Regions from separate parts of the Endozoicomonas sp. ALC013 genome, predicted to be linked through region 1. Evidence: predicted binding sites of a transcription regulator. Region 1 holds the regulator's gene; each other region holds the start of a gene.

The links. The regulator FNR, encoded in region 1, switches genes on or off when oxygen is low (the NO sensors DNR and NnrR bind a similar motif). The targets are predictions, from matches to a motif close to TTGATNTANATCAA.
Region 2: the regulator FNR is predicted to act here: its motif matches at 4,699-4,712, upstream of ACO6V1_RS17440 (DMSO/selenate family reductase complex A subunit).
Region 3: the regulator FNR is predicted to act here: its motif matches at 6,017-6,030, upstream of frdA (fumarate reductase (quinol) flavoprotein subunit).
Region 4: the regulator FNR is predicted to act here: its motif matches at 1,124-1,137, upstream of ACO6V1_RS08045 (OmpW/AlkL family protein).

Annotation. Positions count from the first base shown of each region.
Region 1 is NZ_JBLYNS010000030.1:11,958-19,414, reverse strand. Features, by position in the region: gene ACO6V1_RS08145 (ankyrin repeat domain-containing protein) at 1-449, shown strand, start outside; gene ACO6V1_RS08140 (TraR/DksA family transcriptional regulator) at 824-1,153, shown strand; gene ACO6V1_RS08135 (hypothetical protein) at 1,199-1,738, opposite strand; gene ACO6V1_RS08130 (adenine phosphoribosyltransferase) at 1,874-2,431, opposite strand; gene fnr (fumarate/nitrate reduction transcriptional regulator Fnr) at 2,511-3,263, opposite strand; gene hemN (oxygen-independent coproporphyrinogen III oxidase) at 3,777-5,171, opposite strand; gene ACO6V1_RS08115 (hypothetical protein) at 5,602-6,054, shown strand; gene ACO6V1_RS08110 (sulfite exporter TauE/SafE family protein) at 6,105-6,815, opposite strand; gene ccoS (cbb3-type cytochrome oxidase assembly protein CcoS) at 6,802-6,978, opposite strand; gene ACO6V1_RS08100 (heavy metal translocating P-type ATPase) at 6,981-7,457, opposite strand, start outside.
Region 2 is NZ_JBLYNS010000110.1:10,112-17,568, forward strand. Features, by position in the region: gene ACO6V1_RS17430 (glycosyltransferase) at 1-978, shown strand, start outside; gene ACO6V1_RS17435 (hypothetical protein) at 1,120-4,398, opposite strand; gene ACO6V1_RS17440 (DMSO/selenate family reductase complex A subunit) at 4,848-7,277, shown strand; partial or broken gene ACO6V1_RS17445 (DMSO/selenate family reductase complex B subunit) at 7,299-7,457, shown strand, end outside.
Region 3 is NZ_JBLYNS010000009.1:48,651-56,107, reverse strand. Features, by position in the region: gene ACO6V1_RS03660 (Hpt domain-containing protein) at 1-291, shown strand, start outside; gene ACO6V1_RS03655 (hypothetical protein) at 286-945, opposite strand; gene ACO6V1_RS03650 (SDR family oxidoreductase) at 969-1,664, opposite strand; gene ACO6V1_RS03645 (hypothetical protein) at 1,795-2,214, shown strand; gene ACO6V1_RS03640 (hypothetical protein) at 2,211-2,519, shown strand; gene frdD (fumarate reductase subunit FrdD) at 2,581-2,934, opposite strand; gene ACO6V1_RS03630 (fumarate reductase subunit C) at 2,954-3,343, opposite strand; gene ACO6V1_RS03625 (succinate dehydrogenase/fumarate reductase iron-sulfur subunit) at 3,343-4,092, opposite strand; gene frdA (fumarate reductase (quinol) flavoprotein subunit) at 4,102-5,901, opposite strand; gene ACO6V1_RS03615 (amino acid permease) at 6,179-7,375, opposite strand.
Region 4 is NZ_JBLYNS010000029.1:33,373-40,829, reverse strand. Features, by position in the region: gene ACO6V1_RS08050 (universal stress protein) at 82-942, opposite strand; gene ACO6V1_RS08045 (OmpW/AlkL family protein) at 1,212-1,883, shown strand; gene ACO6V1_RS08040 (tRNA-(ms[2]io[6]A)-hydroxylase) at 2,092-2,769, shown strand; gene ACO6V1_RS08035 (ankyrin repeat domain-containing protein) at 2,951-5,206, shown strand; gene ACO6V1_RS08030 (ankyrin repeat domain-containing protein) at 5,419-7,413, shown strand.

The sequences.
Region 1 (7,457 bases):
GCCTGCGCATGTTTATTCGCTCCGATGCCGACCTTGACATGACCAACGCAGAGGGTAAGACCGCACTGCATCTGGCTGTGCTTAAACACCGTTGCAATAGCCTGAAAGCCCTGATCCAGGTAGGTGCTCAGCTTGATGTTAAAGATAATTCCGGCCGTACTGCCATGCACTATGCCGTTGATATGTCCTTTATTCATTTCTCATTTGATGCTTCCCTCAGCCTGCTGATTCGGGCGAAGGCGGATCTGAATATTCCCGATCAAGACGGCAATACCGTTCTGCATATGGCGGCATTCAATGGCAACCTGAAAGTTGTCAGGATGCTGTTGAATGCCGGCGCAGATCATCGGGTGAGAAACAGACATGGCAGGACTCCCCTGGTACTTGCCAGACAGCTCAATCACACATCCTGCATCGACAGGCTGAAACGACTGCCTTATGTGATGTAATGCCTGGTTATCGACCACTCAGCCTGTTAATGGTTACGAGATCAAGAGGAGGGACTTTGTCAGCCTCCTGGACTCCGCTTCAGGCTGAACGGAGATTGTTCACATCAAACTCATTGAATTGATGTACCAGGTGGGAAAATGTTTTTCCGGATTGAAACTGAATATTACGTTTACGGTATCAATGATCTACTATTTGAATTCATGATTTTGGAAAGAATCAGTACGCCGCAGGTTGGTAATTACCTTATCCGTTTTTGTGAGTGGGGATAAGGTTCTTCGGCGTTGTTTTATGGTAAAGAGTGACCTTTTGACACAACCATTCTTTATAGAATAAACAGCAGGATTCTACAGTATTTTTGTGCAGGGGTAGCAAAATGACAGATCATGATAAGTGGCAGAAATGGTTGATGGCTCGCAGGGATGAGCTGAATACGCGTCTGGGTAAAATTAAAAAGGATGCTTCCCGAAAAAACAGTGCAGACTGGTCTGAGCAGGCGCAGGAACGGGAGAATGATGAGGTTATTGATGCACTGGGTAACGAGGCGGTGATTGAACTGGGTAAAATTAACCGCGCCCTTGATCGTATAAATGAGGGCGATTACGGTTTCTGCCTGTCCTGCGGTAAGGAAATTCCGGTTCAGCGCCTTGAGGTTATGCCTTATGCTGACCTTTGTGTTCAATGTGCTGAGGCCAAGGGGTTGTAGGGGAGCATCATCAAGGCGATAAGGGAGCAGGCAGGCTGAATCCTGTTATGCCGGTTTGGCTGCAGCCTGGTTAAAGTACGTTGACTCCTCTGTGGAGCAGCCTGATTCAATAATCATCTTTTGATAGCTTTCGCAGAAGCTCTGGAGTGTTCCGGGGTTTCTGCTGTGGAAGTGCTTTTGCCATAATCTGGCCATGGCAGTGATGTCTTCTTTATCAATATCTTCGATCTGAATACCGCAGCGGTGATAGATAAGCCAGGCAATGGCGGTGGCGTAAACCAGGTTGGTCGCCAGTTCATGATGGGGGTGGGAAAGAAACTCCCGCTGGCTGGCCAGTCCCCGAACTTTGCTGGATAAGTCAGCGTTTGGTGCCAGAAACAGGTCCCAGATATTGCGGTGCATGCGAGGAGAAATCTGATAGATACCGAGTGCCTGGTGATTGGCCTGTTTCAGATGAAAACCAAGCCCGGACTCTCTGGCTGCGGTACCAAGCAGCAGGTTCTCAGCAGTAGGGCTCCACATACCCAGATGCTTGAGTGCGGGGCGAACAACATAGTGCCTTAGTTCCTTGGCGCATATTCCCATTTGCAAAGTCCTTTTCCCGGGTAGATCCCGGTCTGTGCGTCCTGTAACTGCGGGAGGGGCTCTCAGATCCAGACATTAACCCTGGATCTAAGAGACATATCGTATCATCCCTGAAATTCTGAACTGAGGGTGGTTTTACTCACCGGCAAAATTGCACAGGGCATAGGTTGGAATGCCCGCCGCATTGAGTCTGTCAGCGCCCTTGAGGTCTGGCAGATTGATGATAGCTGCAGCTTCCAGTGTGCTGGCTCCTGCTTGTCGAATCAACTGATCCCCAGCCAGCAGTGTGCCTCCGGTGGCGATAAGGTCATCCACTAACAGAATTTTTTCACCGGCCTTAATGGTGTCTTCATGCATTTCCAGTACGGCTTTGCCATATTCAAGGTCATACTCGACACTGAGGGTTTTGCCTGGCAGTTTGCCTTTCTTGCGAAACAGTGCCAGCGGCTTGTTCATGATATAGGACAGTGTCGAGCCAAGCAGGAAACCGCGGGCATCAAGCGCGCCAATGCGATCAAAAGTCTGGTTCTCATAACGCTGAACCATGACATCCACGGCCTTACGCCAGGCTTCCGGGTTTTCAAACAGTGTGGTGATATCCCGAAACAGGATGCCTTCATGGGGCCAGTCCGCGATGGTTCTGATTTGCGTTCGCAGATATTCCTGAACGGATGAACATTCGTTTGTATGCATGGGAGGGAGCATGCCGCTGTCAGTCAATGGATAAAAAGGAAGAAGCCACCTCAAAGGGTAGCTTCTTTAGAGGATAAAGTCAGGCGTTGGTAGCAATCGGTTCCAGTGTTTTTCCCCCGGCCAGGGCACAGAGTTCAACCGAGTTGCGAATTTCGATTTCCTTGCCCACGGCGGAGATCAGGCCGTTTTTCTGGAATCGGGTAAATACACGACTAACCGTTTCTACCGCCAGACCCAGGTAGTTCCCCATCTCATTTCTCGACATGGACAGACGGAACGACTGGGAAGAAAAACCCCGGCGACGAAAACGGCTGGCCAGGTTAATCAGGAAGGTGGCAATACGTTCATCGGCGTTTTTCTTGGACAGCAGCATCATCATTTGCTGGTCTTCACGGATACGCTTGCTCATCAGGCGCATCAGATGTCGGCGCAATTCCGGGAATTGATCGGAAAGGGTTTCCAGTTGCTCAAAAGGAATCTCGCAGATCATGGTGGTTTCCATCGCCTGGGCCGACACCGGATAGGTATCCGTATCCATACCGCTCAGGCCAAGAATTTCGCTGGGCAGGTAAAATCCGGTGATTTGTTCCTCACCTTCATTGGTCGCTGTGTAGGTTTTGAGAGCCCCTGAGCGAACAGCAAAGACACTGGTAAAGGGGTCACCTTCCAGAAACAGGTGTTCGCCTTTTTTCAAAGGACGCCCACGCTTGATAATGTGATCCAGCTGATCGATATCCTTAATGCTCAGTGCCAGTGGCAGGCACAGTGAGCTGAGGCTGCAGTCTCTGCAGGCCACATGGCTCGGCTGTCGGACGTTGGGCTTTGACGTCATTGAGAGGCCTCAAAGTCGTATTTGGCGAAATTCGACACTGTTTATGGAAAACCAAGTGTATGAAAAGTGTTACCGGAGTGTAAATCAGGTATGTACGCAACCGGGCAGACCCAGGGTAGGGGTTTGGTGCTGCTTCAGCAATGCGTCATAAACTGCGGTGGTTCCGGTGAGCTCTCATCTGCCGTGTCATCTATCAAGCTCAGGGCTGACCCTGATCATGGTATGGTCATGGCTCCTGGTGGTTGTGTGTCTTTATCCCTGAAAATCAATCTGACATTGTCTTATGTCACAGGATTAAATTTTCGTTCGTGGTATTTAACGGACATGGCAGATTTTGCACTTATGTTTCAAGTAAATCAATGTGATAGTGGTGGCAAGTCGTCGTCAGTTTCAGTTTTTTTCTGATAAACCGGTGAGCTGCAGAGAGGTTTCGGTTCTGTGCGGGATGATCAGTCGTTGTCGGTACTGGCGGGAGAGGGGCTCCGGAGCCTGGTGATTGCTCCGGAGTGTTACTCAGATAACCTTTGAGAAGAGCGTCTTCTCTTTCATCTCCGGTTGATGGAGATAGTGGTCGAACTGCATACAGATGTTACGGATCAGCAGTGTTCCCTTTGGCAGTACTTCCAGCAAGCCATCGCTATTGAGACTGATCAGGCCGTCTGCCCTCATCGGCTCCAGCCTTGCCAGCTCATCCCGGAAGTAATCCCTGAATTGAATATCAAACCGCTGTTCAATATCGCTGAAGTTCAGTTTGAAGTGGCAGATCAGCTGGGTAATCACTGCCTGGCGGACTTTGTCATCAGCGGTCATCTTCAGGCCGCGAACCACTGGCAACTGCTGTTCATTGATCATTGCACAGTACCGGGCTTCATCGGTGCTGTTCTGGATATAAGTGTCGCCTACCTGGCTGATGGCAGACACGCCCATGCCGATCAGGTCGCAATGACCATGGGTGGTATAACCCTGGAAATTCCGGTGCAGCGTGCCTTCTTCCCGGGCAATGGCCAGTTCATCGTCTGGCAGGGCAAAGTGATCCATACCGATGTAGATGTAGCCCTGATCCAGCAGTTTTTCCGTGGCCTGATGCAGAATGTCCAGCTTCACTTCCGGCGCAGGCAGATCCTGCTCATTAATTCGGCGCTGTGGTTTGAAGCGGTGGGGCAGGTGGGCGTAGTTAAACAGGGATAGCCTGTCCGGGGCCATATCAGCCACACGATCGATGGTTTCCATAAAACTGTTGGTGGTCTGGAAAGGCAGGCCGTAAATCAGGTCCATGTGTACCGAGCGGAATGCCATGACCCTGGAAGCATCAAGAATGGATTGAATCATGCTTTCAGGTTGAACCCGGTTAACGGCTTGCTGAACTTTGGGGTTCAGGTCCTGAACGCCCATGCTGATTCGGTTGAAGCCAAGGTCCCTCAGGGTGCCCATCATGGGCCAGTCTACTTCCCTGGGATCCAGTTCAATGGAGTAGTCTGCGGTATCGCTTTGGGTCAGTTGGAAGTGCTGACGGATATGGCCCATCAGATCCCTCATCTGATCTCTGCTCAGAAAGGTCGGTGTGCCGCCGCCAAAGTGCAGTTGCTCGACCCGCTGTTCCTGACTGTAGAGTGCTGCCTGCATCTCTATTTCACGAAACAGGTATTCCAGATAACTATTGGCGCGCCCACGGTGTTTGGTGACAATTTTATTACAGGCGCAGTAATAACAGACATGGGAGCAGAACGGGATATGAAAGTAGAGTGACAGGGGATTGATGGCCCTGGCACTGGAGTGGGCATTGTGATGATATTTCTCAATATCAAAGCTGCCATCAAACTGCACCGCCGTGGGATAGGAGGTATAACGCGGGCCTGAGTGGTTGTATCGGTGAATCAGGTCTTTATCCCAAACTGGTGCGGTATTCATTATTGCTCTCGGTAATCTTCATGTCTTATTAGTCAGTGTGTTCGCCTTCTGGTCGGTCTTTTTGTGCCGGAAAGGGTAAGGCAAAAACAGTCGGTATTACGTCATGATGTTTTTGGCTAGTTTAGAAAGATTTTCAAGGTTGTTCTTTGATCGGTGTCAATAGGTATGAACCGAACTGGCATGCCTTAGTGGTTCGTCTTTAGGGCATGTGATGAGGATTGTGTCCAACGTGGCGTGAAGTTGTTGAGGTTGGCTATTGTATCTGCCATCTGGTTATTAATCGAGCAAATAATGCTTTGGCTGGCAGGGTTGTGCTGAAAAGGGTCTGATTGATAGTGATTGGTGGGTTCATTGAATGTGCTATTTTTGCTGCTAGATCATAAAAATTCACAAATATGTCCTGGTCACTGATCAGACAGGAGGAGTAATTATGGGTGCAGACATACATATGTATGCTGAATTCAGAAATAGTGTCGGGCAATGGGAAGAAATCCCGGGTTACGAACCTTTTTCAGATCGCAATCGTCATGTCTTTTCATTTTTTTCCGAGGGTTTTGTCAGAAGCGATTATGACTGGGGCTCCTGGCATGTTACTCCGTATCCCATTATTGAGGAGGCTCGGGGGCTGCCCGGAGATGTCAGTCTTTCCATCAAGGCCAAGTCTGATGAATGGGGAACGGGTGGATCTGGCCACTCCTGGCTGTCTGTTGATGAATTGGTTTCTTACGACTACAACAAGCCTTTAAGAGAAAGGGGCGTTGATGTTCCCGAAGAGTTTGTCAAGCTTACGATCAGGGAATCGTTGGGGGAAAAGTATTTTTTGGAGTTGGCTGAGTTGCAGAAGCAAAAAGCGGAGCGCCTCGTCTTTTGGTTTGATTTCTGATTCAAAACTTTAAGAGCCTCCTAGGAGGCAGAACTTTTTTTTTCCTTTTATCACATATGGTGATGGTGCAGCATGGACATCAACCACCTCTGGTGTGCGCCGGGCATAGACCACAAGCCAAAAAGGATAATCAGCAACCCCGCCAGGTTGCGGGTGATACTGGCTTGGATAATGCCGCTGAGCTGTCTTGAGAACGCACCAAGCAGGAACACTGAGGGTATGGTGCCTATACCAAATGAGGCCATTAACAGCGCACCCTGTACCGGTTTTCCCTGAGTGGCGCTCCAGGCCAGGGTGCTGTAGACCAGGCCGCAGGGTAACCACCCCCAGAGCATGCCAATGGCGAGGGCATTGGGAAAGTTTTTGATGGGCAGCAGTGCTTTGGCCTTGGGCTGGATATGTTGCCAGAGCTTATGTCCGATCTTTTCCAGATGTGTCAGACCACGCCACCAACCGGTCAGATAAAGCCCCATGGCGATCAGCATAATGGCCGCAAAATAGCGCAGTCCCATCTTTACTTCCGGGCTGATACCGCCCAGGTACCAGCCAATGCTGGCCAGAAGGAGACCAGCGATGGCGTAGCTGGTAATTCGTCCGAGATGATAGGTCAGCATCAGCCAGAAGATCTGTGCACGGGACTTGCCTGCCAGGGAGAGGCTGAGGGCGGAAGTAATGCCGCCACACATGCCGATACAGTGGGCGCTGCCCAGTATGCCCAGGGTTAATGCGGAAAGTAAGGTGGGGACTTCATTTATGGTCATGTGAATCAGCTTTTGGTATCTGTTGAGGCTCATCAAAAAGAATGCTGTGGGCTGGCCCTTCAAGGTCGTCAAACTGACCGTCGTCTACTGCCCAGAAAAAGAGTTTGATCGCTACAGCGATCAGGATCAGGGCCAGAGGGATCAGAATAATCAGGCTTTCCATGGTCAGGCAGCTCCTCTGGGTTCAAGGTGGGCGTAAACTTCTTCTGACTCGGTCGGTGCTTTGGGCAGTTTTCCCGGGCGGTTCAGTCGCAGGGCGTTGGCCACCACGATCAGTGAGCTGAGCGCCATGCCGGTAGCGGCCATCCATGGGGCAATCATGCCTGCTGCGGCCAGGGGCAGGGCGGCAAGGTTGTAGCCAAGGGACCATGCCAGGTTTTGCCGGATAATTTTCCGGGTTCTTATGGTCAGGTTAAAGGCATCGGCCAGTCGCTCAAGGTTGCCGGAAATCAATACTGCATCTGCACTGGTGCGCGCCAGGTCTGAGGCGTTGCCCATGGCCATGGAGATATCCGCCCCCGCCAGAACAGGAACATCATTGATGCCATCACCAACCATCAAGACTTTGTGGCCCTGACTCTGCAGCGTCTGGATATAGCGCAGCTTGTCATCCGGGCTGCTTTCAGACTTCCATTGCCGTAT
Region 2 (7,457 bases), on a different contig from region 1:
GTACATTGCTTAAGTCCCCATACGGGTTTTAGCGACTGTATGGCCAATAAAAAGCCTGTTTATACAACCCAGAGCTATATGAAGATGGATGAGAGCAAGTTCTGCAAGCTACCGGATTATGAAAAACCTGCAAGAGAGAGGGCAATTAAACATGCTGATGTAATTTTAACAGTATCGAAATATGCCCAATCTTTTCTGACATTTAAACATCCTCTCATATCAAAGTTCTTGAGGATTCACAAAAAGGCGATCCGCTCAATCAAAAGCTGCTCAGATTTATCAAAATTTAGCCTGGGTGCTACCGCCAAAAAATACGGGTTAGAAGGAACTCCGGAAAAAAATATCAAATCAAAACTCAGAGACCTTTTCTTTGCTGGAAAATTGCCTTTAAAGCCACCATTGAATAGCAAAGGATGTGTGAACCCAGTCACTAAAAACTTACCAATTGTTTTTTTTATGGGCAGGCCTCATTTTGAAAAAGGGACAGAGCATGTACTGAATATGGTAAAAAAACTGGATTGCCTGTTTTTTATTGTTTCTAACGGAACAGAAAAAGATCCATTTATTCAAGCTATTCAGGAAACAAAAGCAGCAAGAAATAACCTCGTTTTACTTACTAAAAATCAAGAGCATAAGCAACTCTTAATGGCTGTTGCGGACTATGCCGTTATTCCTTCTCTGGCTGAGTCCTTAGGCTTGATTGCCGGTGAATGTCATTCTATGGGGCTGCATGTAATCAACTCGGATGTAGGGGGACTGCCTGAGGCGTCACCTCCTTGCGATGAATGCAGAACAGAAGTTCATTCAAATGCGGAGTATGGCCATTATTCAGAAGATACAAATAAAGCATTCCTCCAGGCAGTTAGTGAAAAGTTAAAAGCCGGAAGGCCCAGATCATCTCACATTGTTAGGCATGCCAGTTATTTCCATTCAATGGAGAAATTTACTACTTCAATAGAAAATGCTCTTTCTAATTAAACGTATTTCTTTAATCGTGTGGCAATTCCAGCCTTCAAAGGCTATTGCCACTCTATAGCAACTTGTCTGAGCAAAAACGAACTGGCTGCCAAGCAGGGTATCCTGTGTGCATCTTCAGTCATCATAAGCTTCAAACTCAGATCAGTACCTGCCTTGGTTATTTTCAGGCAAGGTAACAGGATCAGCCTCGTCATCATACTCTGGTGGCAGCAGCAAAAAGTTCCTTGCAAGTGTGGAATTGGGCATCATTTGGTAAAAAATTTTCCCGTCATGTACGCTCGACTTCACAGAATAGCCGCGCTCACTGAGCAGTCGGGCACCCGGAGAGTCCGGCTGCCGGAGCATCTGCTCCAGTTCAGATTGTTCCAAGGTACCAACAGAGGGCAGGATGGCCTTCTGCTGCAGTCGTATCGTCTCAGTTTCCAGGGCATCCCGGATGTCAGCCGACATAAGTTTTTCCAGCCCGGGTTGGTTCGCCACCACGATCATCTTTTCTGCCAGGGTCATTGCTTCGGGTAACCGGACTTGTCGAAGTTCCCCTTCATTGTGCAGGCGTCGATAAGCGCCACCGGACCCGGTATCCGGATCCCAGCAACCAGGCGGTTGGTGATCTGTACTCCGCCGGTGGTGTTTTGTGAAGCAAGGTGAAATACCGGCTTTCTCAGCGATAGCGAACCGAACCAGATCGTTCAGGCACTCACGCAAACACTGATAGGGGTCCGGTGCCTGCTCAATCAGTAATCGTCGTTTATGGTTATCAACCGGGAGATGGTATCGACTGGTGAACGGATTGGGCACCTGGTGATGCCATCCCCCGGTAATGCTGGCCAGATCCCGAAAGCTCAACATGACTGACTGGATCAGCAGGGTGAAGTCCGGGTTGTTGACCACGGACAGCAGTTCAATCTTTTCTGGCTGAAAATAGCCATCATGGATCATTTCACTGGTGTCAATTTCTGCTGAGTCCGGTGTCAGCCTGATCGTCGGAAAGTCCTCCCGTGGTGGTTTGACCCGCAGGATATCCACAGTATCCCCAAAGCGCAGCACCTGACGCAGCAGTAACTCTTCCTCTGTGCATTGGTGGTCAGGAGTAAACGACGGATTTTCAGCATCCATCATTTTGCAGTTTTTGTTTCTCAGGGCGCTGGCCACCAGGGTAACCAGCTGCCCGGGGTACTGTTGCAACCTGGTCATATCACGCTGAAACAGTTCTGCTGCCCGCAGCTCTTCAACATTTTTATGCTCATCTTCAGCGACAGCATCGTGGTAGAGTTCGGCAATGGGTAGTAACTCTTGCAACTCAGGATGCTTCAGCAGTAATTCCCGGAATGGCTTATGAAAGTCGGGCAAAACCTTACTATCGATGAGGAATTCGGTGGCCAGCTGTGCGCGCAGGGCGTGATCCAGTCCGTGCCATTTGCGGTAATAGGGTTTTATGCCCTTCGCCAGGATGGTTTGTGCCCTGTTGGGATGGGGAGACTGGTAATAATACTGACCGACTTTCAGGGTAATTGACTTATAGCGGCCATCAGGCAGGATTTCCATGCCCTCAAAGGTTGGCGGTGATGCCAGAAAATTCACCAGCCAGTCCGGCTGCCGTTCTCCTTGTTCCTTTCGCCGGACCACAACGGCAGGCTTACAAGTGTAATATTCCCCCAGAAAAATACTCAGCCTTTGATCAATGGTTCGATTGAGCGTCGCTGTACTCTTTAAATGCTCACGTAACTGTTCATCACTGTATCGCCGGGTTGAAAATCTATTTTCCAGAAATTCTTTAACTGCATGCCCATAAACCGGTTCATTGGTAAAAAAGCGATCATAAAACTCCTCGCCAAGCAGTCCAACAGCCTTTTGACGTAGCTCTGAACTATCCAGCTGCCGGTGATTCAAATGCTCGTGCAATGCTGTCCTCAGGATCGATACTCTATTAGCTATCATATAGTGTTTAGTAACGGGGCCGTCCCCATCATTGCAAAGAAGTTCCCACAGCACCTCGTTACGAATGGTATTGGCTTCATCGTCGGTCAACAGATTCGCCCGGAGAAAATGATTGGCAGATGTTAATATTTCAAGATGATCTGCAGGCTGGGTTGATGTTTGATAATTGAGATAGATTCTTGCGCCGTAAGCGATGAGCAGGCAACACACCAGCGGATTACAGTGGACAGGTGTTGATTCCTTGTACCCTAATAAATAGGGAACAAACAATTTGTTATTTAATAACTCCCGGCAGATGACCGCTTGTGCGGCAAAGGTGGGTTTAACCTGCTCGAAAATGTAGTCCCAGCTAGACTGCTTGTCGTGTATCTCGAAAGCATAATACAACCAGGGAAAGTGTTTATGAAACGGGGTCTGCTCAAGCAAAGCTTCCAGTAATATATTCGGTAAACCCACTTTGCTGTTGACCCCGTCCACCCGGGCTGGAAGTTCGCTTAAGAAGGTTGCTGAATCACAGTTCTCGATGGCTGTCAGGATGGCTTTGATGTCGGTGCCAAGTGCCTTGACACTGGCTGATACCGTGCTGACCTGCTCCGGAATATTTTTCAGCAGCTGCAGAAATCGTTCACCACCGGACTGACTCAATAACTGGTAAAGCCTGAGTTCCTGTCCAGTGAAGTTGACATATTGAGAGAAGGCACGGATGTTTCGCCGCAGCATTAGCGCTTGTGTACGGCTGATTTCCACCGGGGGAGACAACACCCCCTGATAACTGTTGTACAGGCACAGTTTTACAGGCTCACGGAACTCATCACCGGACGCGTTACCTTTATTTTGCTCGAGCGTCAGAATATTGCCCATGACTTCTTCAAGACGGCGAAAAGAAAACTCCCTGGTAAAGTCCAGAAGATAGCCATAGTGCATGCGGTCAAAATTAATGTGACAGAGAATTTCCGGATATTTGCCTGCTTCTTTAATGATCCATTCAGACGGTTGGTGCAGTAAATAGCCATTTACACCAAGGTGTCCTGAGGTTAAAGGTGATTTGCTAAACAGGGAGTGCTTTCTGTGGTAACTCTCTGCTATTTTCTCTTCCAAAACATGCCAGCTGGTAATTTTCTTGGTGTATGTGAACCTGCAGCACGGTTCCCCCGAGGGATTCGAACAGACATCTTTTTTATAAGCCCAGAGCATATGGCAACCGGGCGCAGGTTTCAGAACCGTAATGATCTGGTCTGGCCTGGTGCCAAATTGATCCGGCCGCCTGGCTTCTATTGCATATTGGGCACCGGGTGACAATAAACTCACTGGCCTGTATTGATCGCCTGAACCGGCAGCTTGTAACGCATTGACAACACGAACCATCATTCCGCCAAACTGACCGAATGCGGCAACAGGATTGTATTCCTCTTTCTTGCCGCCTGTCGGTGGTGGATGAAATCCTGACGAACCAATGCTTGCTTCCGCCTGAGGTATGGACATATCAAGGGTCTCAATGAATTTAAAATCGTATATCGGACTGCACGGGAGTAAGGCTCCGCCTGAGTAAAATGAGCACAAACTTCAGACACCGAAAATATCGAAAGGTTCCCCGTAATCTGGCAGCCCGGGCAGGTGCCATGCAAAGCACAGCGGCGGAAGTACCGCCGCAGCCATGTCACCGAAGTGGCAGTGCAGTTTTGTCCTCAATAATCATGATCAATTACAGGGTGCGCCGTGCTCTGTAGCGTGCTCGAATAAGTTCCTACCCTCTTCAGTAATTGCCTCAAACCCGGCAAAAAATTGATCCAGGTCAATCGGTTGTTTGTTGACCAGCTCGTATTATCAGCACTATTTCACCAGTTCATTATTTGTACAGAGATGCATTTTGTCAGGGGTAACACTACCTGTTTGTGTGCTGGTTTCCGGTTTTAGTGATAACGGTAAAATAAATGAAGAAACTTCTCGATAGTGCGCTGTCGTCTGTCATCAAGCGAAGAACGTTTATCAAGTGGGGGGCTGCTGCGGGGAGTGCCGCTGTTGTCGCTGGCAATGCGTTGCCTCTGAAAGCCATGGCAACGGATTCAACGCAGGCAAGAGCCGCTGGAGACAAGGTGACCTGGTCTGCCTGTATGGTGAACTGTGGCAGCCGCTGTCCTCTCCAGGTGCATACCAAAGATGGCGTTATCACCCATGTTGAATCGGATAACCGGGGCGATGACGTATACGGTGATCATCAGATTCGCGCCTGTCTGCGCGGTCGCTCCATCAAGCAACGGGTATACAACCCTGATCGTCTGAAATACCCCATGAAGCGGGTTGGCAAGCGTGGCGAAGGCCGATTTGAGCGCATCAGCTGGGATGAGGCGCTGGATACCATCGCCAGACAGTTAAAGTACACCATCGATACTTACGGTAACGATGCGATCTATTATCAGTATGGCTCCGGAACCCAGGGCTATAAAACCGACGGTCCTTTTGCCTCCAAGCGCCTGCTGAATATGCTCGGTGGCTTTCTGCCTTATTACGGTAACTACAGCTGGGGACAGATTCAACGTGCTCTGCCGTTTACTTATGGCGGTGGACGTCCAGCGGCGTTCGGTAGTTTCACCAGTGAAATCGCCAATGCAGAATTGCTGGTCATGTTTGGTTACAACCCGGCAGAGACCCGCATGAGTGGCGGTGGGGAAATCTACGAGCACATCAACTCGGTGAACAGCAAAAATGTGCGTACCATCATCATTGACCCGCGTTATACCGACACCATGCTGGGCAAAGAGTCTGAGTGGATTCCAATCCGCCCGGGGACCGATGCTGCCCTGGTAGAAGCCATGGCCTGGGTGCTGATCAACGAGAAGATGGTGGATGAAGCATTCCTCGAGGCGTTCTGTGTTGGCTATGATGAAAAAACGCTGCCAGCCAGTGCACCGAAGAATGGCCACTACAAAGCGCACATTCTGGGCCGAGGTGCTGATGGCATCGAGAAAACCCCGGAGTGGGCGGCAAAAATTACCGGTATTCCAGCGAAAAAAATCATTCAGCTGGCCCGGGAAATTGGCAGGGCCAAACCTGCCTACATTATTCAGGGTACCGGTATTCAGCGTCAGGCCAACGGTGAACAGGCGAGCCGTGCCATCTGCATGCTGCCAATTCTGACCGGCAATATTGGCCTTGCCGGCACCAACACCGGCGAAATGCCAGGAAACTATGGCTTCCCGGTGAAAACCCTGCCCATGGGTACCAACCCGATCAAGACGGCGATTCCATTCTTCAAATGGACAGATGCGATTCATCGTCACCATGAAATGACGGATAAGACCGATGCTCTGCAGGGCGGCACGTCACTGAAGAATCCGATCAAATTCATCTGGCAATATGCGGGCAATATCACGGTTAACCAGCACTCTGATATCAACCGGACCAAAGAGATCCTGTCTGATGAGAGCCTGTGTGAGTTTATCCTGGTGTTTGAAAACCATATGACACCTACCGCACGGTTCGCGGATATTCTGCTGCCGGATATCACCACCATTGAAAATTATGAAGTGGCCAGCAACGGCTATGCCTCGGGCACTCTGGGCGCGGTGATTCCGCTGGTGCCTGCTATTGCCCCGATGTACGAGTGCCGCAGTGCATACGACATCTGTGCAGGTATTGCCAAACGCTTTGGTCTGGAAGCGCAGTACACAGAAGGCAAGACCCATGAGCAGTGGGTGGCGGAACTGTACGAGCAGATGCGTAAAGAACAGCCTCAGGTGCCAACACTGGAAGACCTGCGTCGTGACGGTCCCTACAAACAGCTGGCACCGAAGCATATTCGCATCGCTCTGGAAGGTTTCCGTAAGGATCCTGTGAACAATCCTCTGGGAACCCCATCCGGGAAAATCGAAATTTACTCCGAACAACTGGCGACCATTGCCGCCGAGTGGGAGCTGCCGGAAGGGGATGTGGTGACACCGCTGCCACAGTACGTCACCACCTGGGAAAGCCATCTGGATCCTTTGACTGAGAAGTATCCGCTGCAGCTGATTGGATTTCACACCAAGGGCCGTGTGCACTCCACATACCACAACGTCGCTTTCCTGCGTGAAGCAGTGACCGATGCCGTGTGGCTGAACCCGGCAGATGCACAGGCCCGGGGAATCAAAGATGGCGACATGCTGAAAGTCTGGAATGACCGTGGCGAGACCCGGGTTCCGGCTAAAGTCAGCCCCCGGATTATGCCGGGTGTTGCTGCCCTGGCCGAAGGTGCCTGGTACGCACCGGGTAAAGACGGTGTTGACCGTGGTGGCTCATTCAACGTGCTGACCACTCAGCGCAGTACGCCGCTGTCCAAGGGTAACCCGATGCACACCAATCTGGTTGAAATTGCCAGGGCATAACAGGATAGGAATTAAAGTTCGATGAAACAATTGGGATTTTATGTCGACACGGCCAAGTGTACGGGCTGCAAAACCTGTCAATTGTCGTGCAAAGATGAGAATGACCTGAAAGTCGGTGTGAACTGGCGCCGGGTCTATGAATACGGCGGTGGTAGCTGGTTTCAGAACGAAGACGGCACC
Region 3 (7,457 bases), on a different contig from region 1:
GACGGTGATGAAGTCCTGCTGGAAGAGTTGTTATCAACATTTTTTCAGAGCACCCGGGAAGACATCCTGAATTTGAAAGCAGCGGTCAACAATCAGCAAACGCCCCTTATTGTCAACTTTGCCCACCGGATTAAAGGTGGTGCTGCAATCGTCGGGGCGGAGCAACTGGCAATACTTGCCGGAGACCTGGAGCAGTCAGGCCAACAAGTGGAACCGGAACGTTATGACCCTCTTTTTCTTGAACTGCAGCATACGTTTAACAGTATCGAAGCCCTATATCCCAAACTATAAAGGCCGCTGACTGGTCAAGCTGAACAGCCGAAAGCCAACCACAACGGCAAACGCCATAAAGGGCGCTTCCAGAACACCACCAATAACCTGTAACCACAGTACATTCTCAGGGCTCGTCAATAGATAGCTAATAAGGAATTGTGAGAACAGCAGAGTGAACAGCAATACAGTAAAAGGCAGTAATAACAGGGACCACTGCTGCTTCGTCTGATTAAAGCTTGCCTGAATAGCCTCCACTGGAGGCTCACCCTTAAGGGCAACCCGAAACTCCACAAACATTAGTTTGTACAGCAGATAAAATCCCGGTATCAGGTAGAGGCTAAACCCAAGCATGACTAATACAAACACGATCAGGTAACTGGTCGCCAACGGAAAATAGATACCCGCCGACTTTATTAAACTGTCATAAAGGCTTAGCTTCTCGCCCTGATCACGACTCTCAATAAAGAAAATCGCTGCCCCCGTGGCCAGCGGTTCTATCAACACTGATGCAAACAGATCTGCAAACCCACCACTTATCTCGCTATTGCCAGCAAAAGACTGTTGGAGGTAAAAGCCTGCGATTTCAGAGGGGATAGCAGACAATAGAAACAAAACCGTCAGGCTCAAGCCATAACGGGCAAAAAAGTGTAGCGATTGAACAATAGATTGCATGCAAATTTTACCGGTTAATCAACTTACCAGGGAATCACGGATCCATCATAATTGATGAACTGGCCACTGTTTTTCAAAGAAAGTTGATCAATAACCTTGCGCACGCCCCTGATTGAAGTTTCCGTATCAATCGGAGCATTTACGCCCCCCATATCCGTCTGGACCCAGCCCGGATGCAATACACCGACACTGATACCCTCCCCGGCAAGGTCAATAGCCAGACTTTTAGCCACCGCATTCAATGCGGCTTTGGCAGAGCGATAGATATAACTCCCGCCTTTCTGATTGTCCCCCATACTGCCCATTTTACTAGACATCATGATGATTTTTTTCTCATGACTCTGGGCTACTTTTTCCACCAGTGCCTGCGTAACCATCATCGGGGCCACCGAATTAACCCGCAAAACCTCCATCCATGGATCAACGGTCACCTCATCATAAGACAGACCGAAAGGGCCATAAATTCCGGCATTATTGATCAGGATATCAATGGGCTCTTCAATCACATACTGCAGGTTATGGATCATTCCGGGCTGGGTAATATCCAGGGGAACCAGCTCAAACTGATAACCAGCATTGCGTTTCAGCTCCAGCAGTTTCTGCGACTGTTCCGGAGAGCGGCAGCAACCATAAACCTTGGCACCCTGCGCAAGATATTGACGACACAGTTCCAGACCCAGCCCCCGGCTAACGCCGGTCACCACCACTATTTTCTGCATGCAGACTCTCCCGGATAAACTGGCAGCTTCCGGTAGAAATAAAGCTGAAGCCGCCGATAAATTATCTTACTCGTAAACAAGGCAAAAAACTTACAAAACATTCTATGATGGCAAACCGGGGATGGAAAAGATGCCTCCAAAAATAACTGGCGACAACCAGACGTCTTATATACCTGCACAAGAGGGCCCCTCCCCTGCTAATAACAAAGCCAGTCATAGAGGACGCGAGGTCAGTGAAACCCGGGCGACTCCCCAATCGGACAGAACTGCTAACGCAACCAGCAATCTGGCCGTTGGCCAACGTCAGGTTGAGTCTTTATCACCTGATCATCTGGAAATGATCAAAGCACTGACAGAACAAGGCCAATGGGGCGGTGTTCTGCCCGCAATTCTTGCTTGTAAAACAACGGACCAACTGGAAAAAGTTCTGGCCGCAATAAAAACAGTCAGTCCTCTGCCCAAAGAGATTCATCAGCAAATATGCAATCACTTTGCGAGACTCTATGCAAAGGGAACCACTACTTACCTAACCGCAGGACTCACATCATGACACTCGAAAACCTGGGCAGTCTCGATCTTATTCTCCAAAAGTCCGATGAACATGACAGCCCGCTGGGTTCCATGATCAGAATGGCGGTGGACAGCTTTATCCAGACACACTCGCTAACCGCGGCGAATCGTAATCAAATGGTCAATAGCATCACCCAGAAAATTCACGAGCAGATCAATCAAGTGATGTTCGAGCAGGAAGAGTTACTGACAAGAGACCCGACATTAGCGGAAAAAATCGCTCAGGCACGCAATCAACGGCGCATCGAGCAAAATTATCTTCAGGAAAAAAGCCAACGCTCTTAACAAGCTTCCTAGTTTTTTATGCCAAAAAAAGGGGCTTACTCAGCCCCCTCATAAAACCTGATCAGACCAGCAATAAAGCAATGGTTGCCAGGCTGAGAATCAACGTACCACCATAACAGGCCATTTTTACCCCAACCCCCGGGTGGAAACCCAGATCGTGAGCACCGTGGTAAATACGGTGAATACAGGCCCAGTAAGAAGGCACCAAAGCCACCATCAGTGCCAGCTTGCCAATCCAGCTCTCCAGAAAGAACGCAGACATTCGCTCATAAGAGAGCGCTTCTGCCGGAATAATTTCCAGAGGCACGCCCAGACCAACCACAAAAATAATGGCCGGAAAGAAAAAGGCGATAGTGGTACCCCCAGCCCCAAACAGACTCCACAACAGAGGTTCGATATGGCGTTTATTACTCATGTTCCCACTCCTATCCCCGTCAAAGTCCCATGGTGGCCGCAGCCAGAATGATGGCAGAAACCACTGCCAGGCCAACGTACATCAATTTGTTAACCACACTGTCTTTTACCATTTTACGAATCTGCTGTGGCAGAACGCGGGGCGTCATATCGAAATAGGTGACGGCATGGTAAATAGTCAGACCCAGGGTAACCACGGTAAACAGAATCATTAACGGGTTGGCCTGGAAGGCAAGCCAGCTATTCCAGGCGGCTTCACCCTTGACCAGCTGCATCAGACCGACAAACAGGTTGATGGCATAGAGGCCATCAAATACACAGGAGGATTCCCGGATCATGTACTGGCGGTAGAAGGGATGATCCATATACCAGGTGCGCTTCATGGGACGCACATAGGGGCGACGACTCATCACTTGTCTCCTTTACGTGGCATCAGGAAAGAGAGCGCCCAATCCTGAGAACCCTGCAGTTTGTTCTGGTTGATGGCAGCGGCCGGGTCAACATTCTTTGGACAAACCTCAGAACAGTAACCCACAAAGGTACAGGACCAGACACCATTCTTGCCCTGAATCACTTCGGTACGCTGTTCATAGCCATCATCACGGCTGTCCAGGTTATAGCGGTGGCCCAGGGCGATCACCGCAGGACCGGTAAACAGTGGGTTCAAGCCCATCTGTGGACACGCGGAGTAGCAGAGCATGCAGTTAATGCACATGGAGAACTGCTTATAAAGGCCCAGCTGCTGAGGCGTCTGTTTATTCACTCCTTCCTCAATCGGCTTCTCCATCGCATTGATGATGTACGGTTTCACTGACTCCAGTTTCTTGATGAAGTCTTCTGAGTCAATCACCAGATCCTTTTCAATCGGGAAGTTAGCCAGTGGCTCAACCCGAATGGGGTTCGGATAGTAATCCCGCAGAAAGGTTTCGCAGCCGAGCTTTGGTGTACCGTTGATCACCATGCCACAGCTGCCACACACCGCCATACGGCAGGACCAGCGGTAAGCCAGGCTGGAATCCAGTTCATCCTTGATATGCTCAAGGGCATCCAGCATGGACCAGGCTTCCACATAAGGAATAGTGAAAGTGCCAAATGTCGGCTTGTCATCGGTTTCCGGGTTATAACGCAGAATCTCGATGGTTATGGTTTTATCACTCATGGGGCCTCCTTACTTCCCTTCACCGTTTTTCTCAGCCGCCGCGCCATAGACGCGCTCTTCTGGCTGGAAGCGGGTTACATTCACGTCTTCATATTCCAGACGAGGCTTGGCATCACCGTTATAGAAGGTGACGGAGTGTTTCAGGAAGTTGACATCATCACGGGCTTCGAAGCCGTCAATACGCTGGTGCGCACCACGGGACTCTTTACGCTCAACACCACCAATGGCCATACACTCAGCAACCATCAGGGAGCTTTGCAGCTCAAAGGCCTGCAGCAGTTCGGTATTGAAGACCTTGCTCTTGTCTTCCACCTTGACGTTTTTGAAGCGCTCACGCAGTTCGGAGATCTTGTCCAGACCGGCCTGCATCTCTTCACCCACCCGGTAAATACCAAAGCTGTCCTCCATGGTTTTCACCATTTCGTGACGCAGGTGCGATGCTTTCTCAGTACCGTTGGCGTTACGCAGACTTTCGATGGCTGCCAGGTGCGCTTTCGCCTGATCCAGCAATTTGCGTTCATCAGACATCACGTTCTGGCTGGCAAAATCCGCCGCACTTTCACCGGCAACCTTACCGAAGACAACGGTCTCTGCCAGAGAGTTGGAACCGAGACGGTTAGCACCGTGCATACCGACGCTGGCACATTCACCGGCAGCGAACAGACCGGCCAGATCGGTGGCACAGTTGATGTCCGCTCTGACACCACCCATGGTGTAATGAACCGCAGGACGAACCGGAATTGGCTGATGAACCGGATCCACTCCCAGGTAGTTTTTCGCCAGGGAACAGATCAGTGGCAGACGCTCAATCAGCTTCTGTTCGCCAAGGTGGCGCAGGTCGAGGTGTACCGCATCACCCAGTGGCGTTTCAATGGTGCGGCCCTTGCGCTGCTCTTGCCAGAAGGCCTGGGACAGCTTGTCACGCGGGCCCAGTTCCATGTATTTGTTCTTTGGTTGACCAACCGGAGTCTCTGGCCCCAGGCCATAATCCTGCAGGTAACGGTAACCATCCTTGTTCAACAGGATACCGCCTTCACCACGACAACCTTCTGTCATCAATACACCGGAGCCTGGCAGACCGGTTGGGTGGTACTGGACAAACTCCATGTCACGCAGCGGTGCGCCAGCACGCAGGGCCATGGCATGGCCGTCACCGGTCACAATGGCACCATTGGTGTTAAAACGGAAAATACGGCCAGAGCCGCCTGTTGCCAGCACCACTGACTTCGCCAGAAATACTTTTGGTTCGCCGGTTTTCACTTCGATGGCAACAACGCCCTGGGCACGGCCATCTTCCATGATCAGGTCAGTGGCAAAATACTCATCGTATCGTTCAATGGATGGGTGCTTGGTGGACGTCTGGAACAATGTGTGAAGCATGTGGAAGCCAGATTTGTCCGCAGCAAACCAGGTGCGCTCAATCTTCATACCACCAAAAGCACGAACGTTTACGTCACCGTCATCCTTACGGTTCCAGGGGCAGCCCCAGTGCTCCAGGCGGATCATCTCTTCAGTGGCGTGGGAAACAAAGTAATCCACCACATCCTGATCGCAGAGCCAGTCACCACCGGCCACCGTGTCAACAAAGTGGTTTTCCAGAGAGTCATGATCCTGAATGACACCGGCTGAACCGCCTTCTGCAGCCACCGTATGACTCCGCATAGGGTAGACTTTGGAAATCAATGCCACTTTAAGCTCAGGATTTTTTTCGGCAACGGCAATCGCAGCCCGAAGACCGGCACCTCCGGCACCGACAATGGCTACATCAGCCTTTATGACCTGCATACGCAAACCTCTACCGCCGTTCACCACCATCTCCGGGAAGGTCCCAAACAGAGACAGCCAGCGAACTGGCCAAAATGAATAATAAGAGAAGGGTTAAAAATCTAGAACTGAAGTTTATATAAACCTGAAATTAAAGCCATTGATATAAAACAAAAATAAATCAACATTTCGGAAAACCCGTAATTTCAAGACGACCCAACAGGATCAACCACTATAAACAACCGCTTAAATTACAAGGCACGCAGATTTATTGTTTAATTAACAAAGGTTCACTTTTAATTATTAACTTACACAAAAAAACCTATAGCCTCGAAATAAATTGAGACACAATGATGATACAGCCAAATACAAAACAGGTTGACATCAAAACCGTTCCCCCGGGTGCCCGAAACGGGTTTTCATAGGCCGGTTGCTTTCTTAGTACATAGACCATTGCCGTAGGCAGAAGGATAGCCAGAATGGCCAGGGCAACCGCCGCATAACCCAGGGCGGCGACAAAACCATCCGGAAACATAATGGCAATAATAACCGGTGGGATAAAGGTCACCAGGGCGGTCTGCAGCCGATGAATGCGGGTATCCGCCCTTTGCAATAAGTTGGCAAGATAATCAAACAGCCCAAGGGCAACGCCCAACACGGATGTCAATAACGCCAGATCAGAAAACAGGTACAGAATAGTGTGTACATTTTTATCACTGCTTAATGCTGAAATTAAATGAGCCGTTGCCCCGGTTGACTGACTGATTTGCAGTAATAAGCCTTCGGGCAATACCCCCATCACCGCCACCAGCCACAAGATATAAACCACCAGCGGGATCATGGTCGCTAACAGAAAAATAAGGGGAATATGCTGCAGCTGCTTCTTTTGATAAATGATAATGCTGGGAATGCCACCATGATAACCGAACGAAGTAAATATCACCGGCAGTGCCGCCAGAACCGATAGATACTCAACCCTCGCCGTATGTATCATGCTCTCATAACGCACCGAAGGTGCCAGTGACATCAGGGCAAGAATAAAAGTAACGATCATCAGGGTGAAAAAGATACGGTTAACAAGATCCACTGCCCGAGTGCTGTAATAAACAAAGGCTCCGGCAATCAGGGCAAAGAATATCACGCACAGTTGAGCGGAAGCTCCGGGAACCACTGATTGAGCGTACTGCGCCAGTAACGATCCGCCCCCGGCAAAGTAGGCAGACATCAATGCGTAAAAAAGCCCGAGAGGGGCAATGGCAGAGAGCACCTTCCCTATCCGCCCTAATGTTCTACTGGCCATGGTATACAAATTACAGCCAGGCTTGATGGCGACATTGGCCTCAAAGGCATAAAGGGCAGAGATAACCGCAAAGAATGCCGTCACCGCAAAAATAATCATAACCGGCATCAACCCGGTACTGGCTGATACCAGCGGCAAAGCAAGCATGCCTGCACCGATGGCCGTTCCTGACAAAATTAACGCACTGCCAATTACGGTGGAACGACTGGATTCAGACATAAGCAAGTACCTTTACTGAATATAAATTTCAGTGATAAAGATAGGGGAATTTAATGGAGATACCTGCCTGATTATGTCCTGC
Region 4 (7,457 bases), on a different contig from region 1:
TTTTAGCCGCTTTATCCGGTTTCGTGACTGAATTATTTTGAAGTGGCTGCCAGGATGGGGGCTGGCAGCTATGGTGTCGGCTTATTTACCCAGTTCGCGCTCCAGTGGGATCATGTGATGTTTTGGCTGCAGTACCAGAATATCGGTTTTGACCTCGGAGATCAGCTGTTCGGCGGTATTGCCAATAGCCAGGGCGCTGATGCCGGTTCTTGCGTGAGTGCCAAGAATCAGAAGTTTGGCATCAATGTCTTGCAGCAGCGCGGGGATCATGGTCTCGGTTGGACCGGGTTCAATATGGAAATAGTCTTCATTGAGATTGAACTCCCGGGCATATTCCTGACAATGCTTTTCGTAGTAGTCCTTGTCAGTCCGTCCATCACCGTGATCCTGAATCGCCAGCATCGTTGTCGGGTAAGCGGTGGCCAGATGCAGCTCTGATGAGAACTCACTGGCGATGTCCGTCGCATATTGCAGGATCGCCTGGTTAAGAATGCTGTGATAATGGTCTCTCGGGTCGGCGTTAATGGCCGCGAGGATTTTGCCTTTAGTCCAGTCACTATTATCCTGCACCAGCAGTACAGGAACCCGGCAGCGGCGGAGGAGGCTCCAGTCTTCAGGCGTAGAGAAGGCTTTCTTGAGGGCGGTGATTAACTTGGCATCTTTGACTACCAGGTGGCAGCGTTCCATCTGACGCACATGGATAATGGTTTCAATAACAGAGCCATTCCATGTTTCATGCAGATAAACCTCCTGACCCTCAGACATCAGTGGCTCAGCCAGTGCTTCCAGGCGAACCATTGATTCACCATCGGCCCTGGGGTTTGGCGCAAGAATATGCAGGGCAGCACCGGTTACCCGGCAGATCTGGCTGGCCCGTTCAAGGGCAAGCTGCTGTTCCTTTCTGGTATCAACAACGGCCAGAACCTTGGTAATTCCACGCATAATGTTTCCTCTCTTGCTGAATATTCTGCTTGTTATAGTTCCATCATGCATGAGCGGAACTGATGTTTTTATGATCTGGGTCAATAAAATGCTGTGCAGTTAGGAGTATGTGGAATGTTATTCCATGAATATTTGTATTTATAAAAGAGATCTTATGGAAACCGTTGTGTTTTTTGAAGAATTGATCTGGGTCAATAAATGTGCTGGCGAACTTTATATAATAACAGCATATTACATTTCCGGTTGATAAATAACAAAAAAGGTAAGGAATGAAAATCAAATCGCTTTCTCTCGCTATTATCAGTGCAACTGTATTGCTATCTGGTGCCGCACAGGCCTATGAGGCTGGTGACTTTATTGTTCGTGGTGGTCTGGCCAGTGTAAATCCTGATGTGGATAGTGGAAATCTGTATGTAGCAGGGGTCGAACAGCCTGACTCAAAAGTGGATGTCAATAATGAGACTCAACTGGGATTATCATTGACTTATATGATTCAGGATAATTTCGGTATTGAGTTGCTTGCAGCTACTCCATTCTCACACAAGTTGCAGGGTAAGGGTGGGCTTTCTGGTCTTGGTGATTTCGCTGAAGTAAAGCACTTACCACCTACTTTGAGTGTTCAGTATTATCCAATGGGTAATGCGTCAGCGTTCCAGCCCTATTTTGGCGCGGGCTTGAATTACACTATCTTTTTCAGTGAAAAGTTTGTTGGTGCTGGTTCGAATGCTGGTTTTCGGAATCTGAAGCTGGATGACTCCCTTGGTCTGGCGGCTCAGGTCGGTTTTGATTACCAGGTTGCTGATAACTGGAGTGTGAATGCTGCCGTCTGGTATATGGACATAGATACAACGGGTACTTTCACAGATGGCTCAAATGATTACAAAATTGATGTATCTCTGGATCCCTGGGTATATATGGCCGGTGTAGCATACCGTTTCTAAAGCCATGGCAATAAGTTGAATAAAAAAAGCTGTCAGTTGTCTGACAGCGTTTTTTATTCTGCGCATTGGTGAATCTGACCTTTGTAGCTTCAGCGTGCTTTATGGGTCTGCTTGATCTCCTGCTTCATAAGAAAAAGACATTGATGCCTCACTTTAACGCCCTCCTGTCGCTCGTGTTACCATGCTGGCTCAGCCAGGTGAGCCAGTTATGACCAATATTTCGCCCATTCTTGAATTCTTACCCTGTCCAACCCCTGAGGCATGGATTGATGAAGCGCGCAAACCAGAGAATCTTGCGGTGATTCTGGTTGATCATGCCAATAATGAACTGAAGGCCGCTCAATCAGCGATGGCGATTATGAGCCGTTATCGCACCGGGACGTTCGGCCGGGGTAACGGTCGCTGTGAACAGCAGAAAGGTGGGCTGCAACTCAGAATAGAAGATCAGTTAAGCCTGCTGAACAAAATGTCCAGACTGGCCCGTGAAGAGTTGCGGCACTATGAGCAGGTTCTGGCCATTATGGCACGCAGGGATATTCCCTATGTTCACCTTGGAGCCGGTCGCTATGCGGGGCAGTTAAGTGCTGCCATCAGAACGTTTGAACCATTCAGGCTGGTCGATACCCTGGTGATGGGGGCGTTTATTGAAGCCCGTTCCTGTGAGCGTTTTGCGGCACTCTCGCCATGGCTGGACGATGAATTGAAGAAGTTTTATCAGTCATTATTGAAGTCTGAAAGTCGACATTTTCAGGACTATCTGGCATTGGCAGAGGCCATTAATGGCGGGTCAGTGGCTGACCGGGTGGCGATATTCGCCGGGATTGAACAGGATGCCATTGAGTCTCCGGACAAACTATTCCGTTTTCACAGTGGTGTGCCTGTCTGAGAATATTGGTGCCAGGGGCTTCGCCGCTGTGACGACTGTCCGTAAAACGTGATAGACCGGCTCTGCATTGTCGTGGTTTTAAAATCTCTAGCCGTCTTTGCTTGTAAATAAACGTACGGGGGATAAAAAAAGGGAAATAAATGTCCAACAGGGCTATCGAAAACTGAATTGGAATTACAAAATGTATAGTGCAGTTTCCAGTCCTGATAGCCAGAGCACTTTCGCCGGTACAACTCCCTCTGGCCCTGATGCCACGGATAAGTCGTTAGCCCTTGTTCTTCCTGCCTTGCCAAAAGAAACTTCCCTTGCTCACAACAGCCCTGTCCCCGCCGCTGCCCTGACGGAAAGAACCATCGCACCATCAGGGCATCATAACCCACTCCCCTTGCCGGAAAACTGGCAATGGCAATTTGTCTCTGGAATCCTGAATGGAGAAATCGAGGCCATTTCAGGATTGCTTCAACAAGGTGCAGATGTTAATAGCGACCTCTCCAGCCAGATTGCAAAATTGGCTCAACAACCTGTCAACATTCATGGGACGCCCCCCTCTGTTACAGTCCGCCTGGGCAAGACTGCCGGACTGGGGGCTCTGTGCACCCCGCTCTGGCTGGCAGCCGGGGCTGGCAAGCTTGAAGTGGTAGAACTTCTGTTGTCTAAGGGGGCACTCCCTGACGCCAGGGACTATCGCTTTGCACCTCTTGAGATGGCAGCCGTTGCAGGGCATCTGGATATAGTCAGGGTCCTGCTGGAATATAAGGCAGACATACAAGCTGGCAGTACCACAGGTGTTAATTCTCCACTGTACTGGGCCGTTCATGCTGGCCATCAGGATGTGGTGGAGTTTCTGGAAATGAACGGTGCCCATTTGCAAGTTGGTTGCCCGGGCATGGATGCTCTGATTCACGAATCAGCCAGAAGGGGATCGACCAATTTAATAGAGTATCTGCTCAATCTCGGCGAGGACATTGATAACCACAGTATCGGTCAGCATACCCCGGTTTATGCTGCGGCAATCAATGGCCATTTTGAGCCGGTCAAGTTACTGCTTGAGCGAGGTGCCAACAATAGCCATGGCGAAACCGGTGGCAAAACCTTGATCTGGGCTGCCTGTTACAGCGGCAACCTCCAAATGGTCAAATATCTGCTTGATCAGGGGGCGGACATCAACGCTGGCGGCGGTAATACCTACCCCTGGACAGAACCCCACCCCATTGAGGCTGCTGCTCATTCTGGCAATTGCCAACTGTTGGCGTACTTGCTGGAGCATCAGAATCTGACTATCAACACCCCCGACCTCAGCGCTACTCTGTTCCGCCACGCTGCTGAGGGAGACAAAGTGGTGATGATGGATTACATTGCCAACAGGGCAACTATCAACATTAATGAAACGGGTTGCGATTCCCCGATCTCAGCAGCGGCTCGCAGTGGCTCTATCGAAGCGGTGAAGTGGCTACTTGAAAAGGGTGCAAACATTGAGGCCAACTGCTCAGGCCCACAAGCTCCACTGTGTCAGGCTTGCGCCCGGGGGCACTTTAAACTGGTCAAATTCCTGGTCAGCAAGGGCGCAAGACTTGACGGCAATACAGGGTTGGATTCGCCAATCTATTTTGCGGCCAGAGCTGGCAGTATTGATACCGTGGCATACCTGCTTGACAGGGGCGTCAGCGTCAATGCCGATGCTTCAGGTTTTCGTACCCCTATCTATATAGCAGCGCAGAAGGGGCTTGTGGAGATGGTGGAATACCTGCTGGATAAAGGCGCAGAGGTTAATGCTAATGTTATTGCTGACGAAAGTCTCCACTCGCCTATCTTTGGGGCTGCATTTAATGGGCACCTTGAGCTGGTCAAGCGTCTGGTTCATAAATCCGCAGCAATTGATGCAGGTTCTTTGCTTTTTGGTGCCGCCCTGGGAGGTAACTGCCCCATACTGGAATACCTGTTTGAAGAGAACACAATACTGCAGCGTATCGAACTGTCACACTTTTCAGGGGCACTCATTCAAGCGTCTTTTTATGGCCACCTGAACGCAGTAAAGTACCTGCTCCGCGCATTCGAGACCCATTTCAGTACTGCCCCCAAGCCTGACATCTCTAAACCGCTCTGGATGGCGGCCCAAAGTGGGCATGTTGATGTGGTGAAGTATCTTGCTGGGCTGGGGGCTAACGTGAATGTGGAAAGCCAGAACTTTGGCAGCGCGGTTTGGACTGCATCAAAGTATGGTCATCTGGATACCGTCATGTACTTGCATCAACAGGGTGCCGACATTCACTACTCAAACCCTGCCAACAATACGGATGTACTTTCCATAGCGGAGCAAATGGGTCATCAGGATGTTGCTCAATACCTGCAGCAGCTTAATCATTTTTCTCCCAATGACCAGCAGTCTTTGTCGGAAACCCGGGGAGCACTTTTCCTTGATGAGTCAAAAAATGAGTGAAATCCGATTTCACAGCGGGGTGCCTGTCTGAGAATATTGGTAGCAGAGTCTTCGCCGCTGTGACCACTGTGCATAAAACTTGATAAACCGGCTCTACATTGTCGTGGTTTTAAAATCTCTGGCTGTCTTTGTTGTTAAATAAACGTCTGGCGGATAAAAAAAGGGAAATAATTGTCCAACAGGGTTCTCGAAATCTGAATTGGAATGACAAAATGTATAGTGCAGTTTCCAGTCCTGATAGCCAGAGCACATTCGCCGGTACAACGCTCTCTGGCCCTGGTGCCAGGGATAAGTCGTCAGCCCCTGTTTTTCCTGCCTTGCCAAAAGCGCCTGCCTGCAATCGCGCTGTCCCCGTCACTTCCCTGACGAAAAGAGCCATTGCACCATCATGGAATCATAACCCACGCGCCTTGCCGGACAACTGGCAAAGACAATTTGTCTCTGGAATCCTGAATGGAAAAATCCTCGCCATTTCAGGATTGCTGCAACGGGGTGCCGATGTTAATGGCGACCTCTCCGAGCAGATTGCAACATTGGATCAACAACCGGTCAGCATTCACGGGACGTCCCCTTATGTTATAGCCCGTCTGGGCAGGACTATTAAGATGGGGGCTCAGTGCACCCCACTCTGGCTGGCAGTCGGGGCTGGCAAGCTTGAAGTGGTAAAACTTCTGCTGGCTAAGGGGGCACTCCCTGACGCAAAGGGTTCTCTTTATGGACCTCTTGTGATGGCGGCCGTTTCAGGGCATCTGGAGATAGTCAAGGTTCTGCTGGAATATAATGCAGACATTCAGGCTGGCAGTACCACAGGTTTTATCTCTCCACTGTACTGGGCCATTCATGCAGGCCATCAGGATGTGGTGAAGTTTCTGAAAGAGAACGGTGCCCGGTTGCAAGTCGGTTGCCGGGGCATGGATGCTCTGATTTACCAATCGGCCAGAATGGGATCGACCAATCTAATCGAGTATCTGCTCAATCTCGGCGAGCACATTGATAACCACAGTACCGGTCATCGTACCCCGGTTCATGTTGCGGCAATCAATGGCCATTTCGAGCAGGTCAAGTTACTGCTCGAACGAGGTGCAAACAATAGCCATGGCGAAACCGGCAGTAAAACCTTGATCTGGGCTGCCTGTCGCAGCGGCAATCTGCCAATGGTCAAATATCTGCTTGATCAGGGGGCGGATATCAACGCCGGATGCGGTAACACATACTCCCAGACAAACCCGCACCCTCTTGAGGCAGCGGCCCATTCTGGTAATGTGCAACTGTTGAGGTTCCTGCTTAGGCACCTGAATCTGAATCTTGACACTCCCCACCTCAGCGCCACTCTGTTCCGGCAAGCGGCTGAGGGTGGCAAGGTGGTGATGATGAATTACATTGCCAGCAGGGCAGCCATCAACGTTAATGGGGCGGGTTACGATTCCCCGATCTCTGCTGCGGCCCGCAGTGGCTCAATTGAAGCTGTAACGTGGCTACTTGACAGGGGGGCAGACATTGAAGCCAATTGCTCAGGCCAGCAAACTCCGTTGTGTCAGGCCTGCGCCGGCGGGCACTTTGAACTGGTCAAACTCCTGCTGGAAAAAGGCGCAGATATCAACGCCAACGTCACGCTCGATACGCCTGTTGTTGAGGCTGCATCGAAGGGGCACCTTGAGCTGGTCATGCTTCTGGTTCATAAATCCGCAGCAATTGATGCGGATTCTTTGCTTTTTGTCGCCGCCCTGGGAGGTCACTGCCACGTACTGGAATACCTGTTTGAAGAGTACACCATACAGCAGCTTATCAAACCGTCACACGTTTCATCGGCGCTCATTCATGCGTCAAGTCAAGGCCACCTGAAAGCGGTAAAGTATCTGCTCAGCGCATTCGAGACCCATTTCAGTACTGCGCCCAAGCCTGACATCTCTGAACTGCTCTGGAAGGCGTGCCAAGGTGGGCATGTTGATGTGGTGAAGTATCTTGTTGAACTGGGGGCTGACGTTAATGTGGAAAGCCGGAACTTTGGCAGCGCGATCTGGACTGCATCAGATTATGGTCATCTGGATACCGTCATGTATCTGCATCAACAGGGTGCCGACATTCGCTACTCAAACCCTGCCAATAATACGGATGTACTTTCCATTGCTGAGAAAATGGGTCATCTGGATGTTGTTCAATATCTGCAGCAATTTAATGTGACCAGTAGTCTCCGCCGAAAACCTTAGGGCGTTTTCCATCGATAAGTCAAAAATGAGTGACATCCGATGTC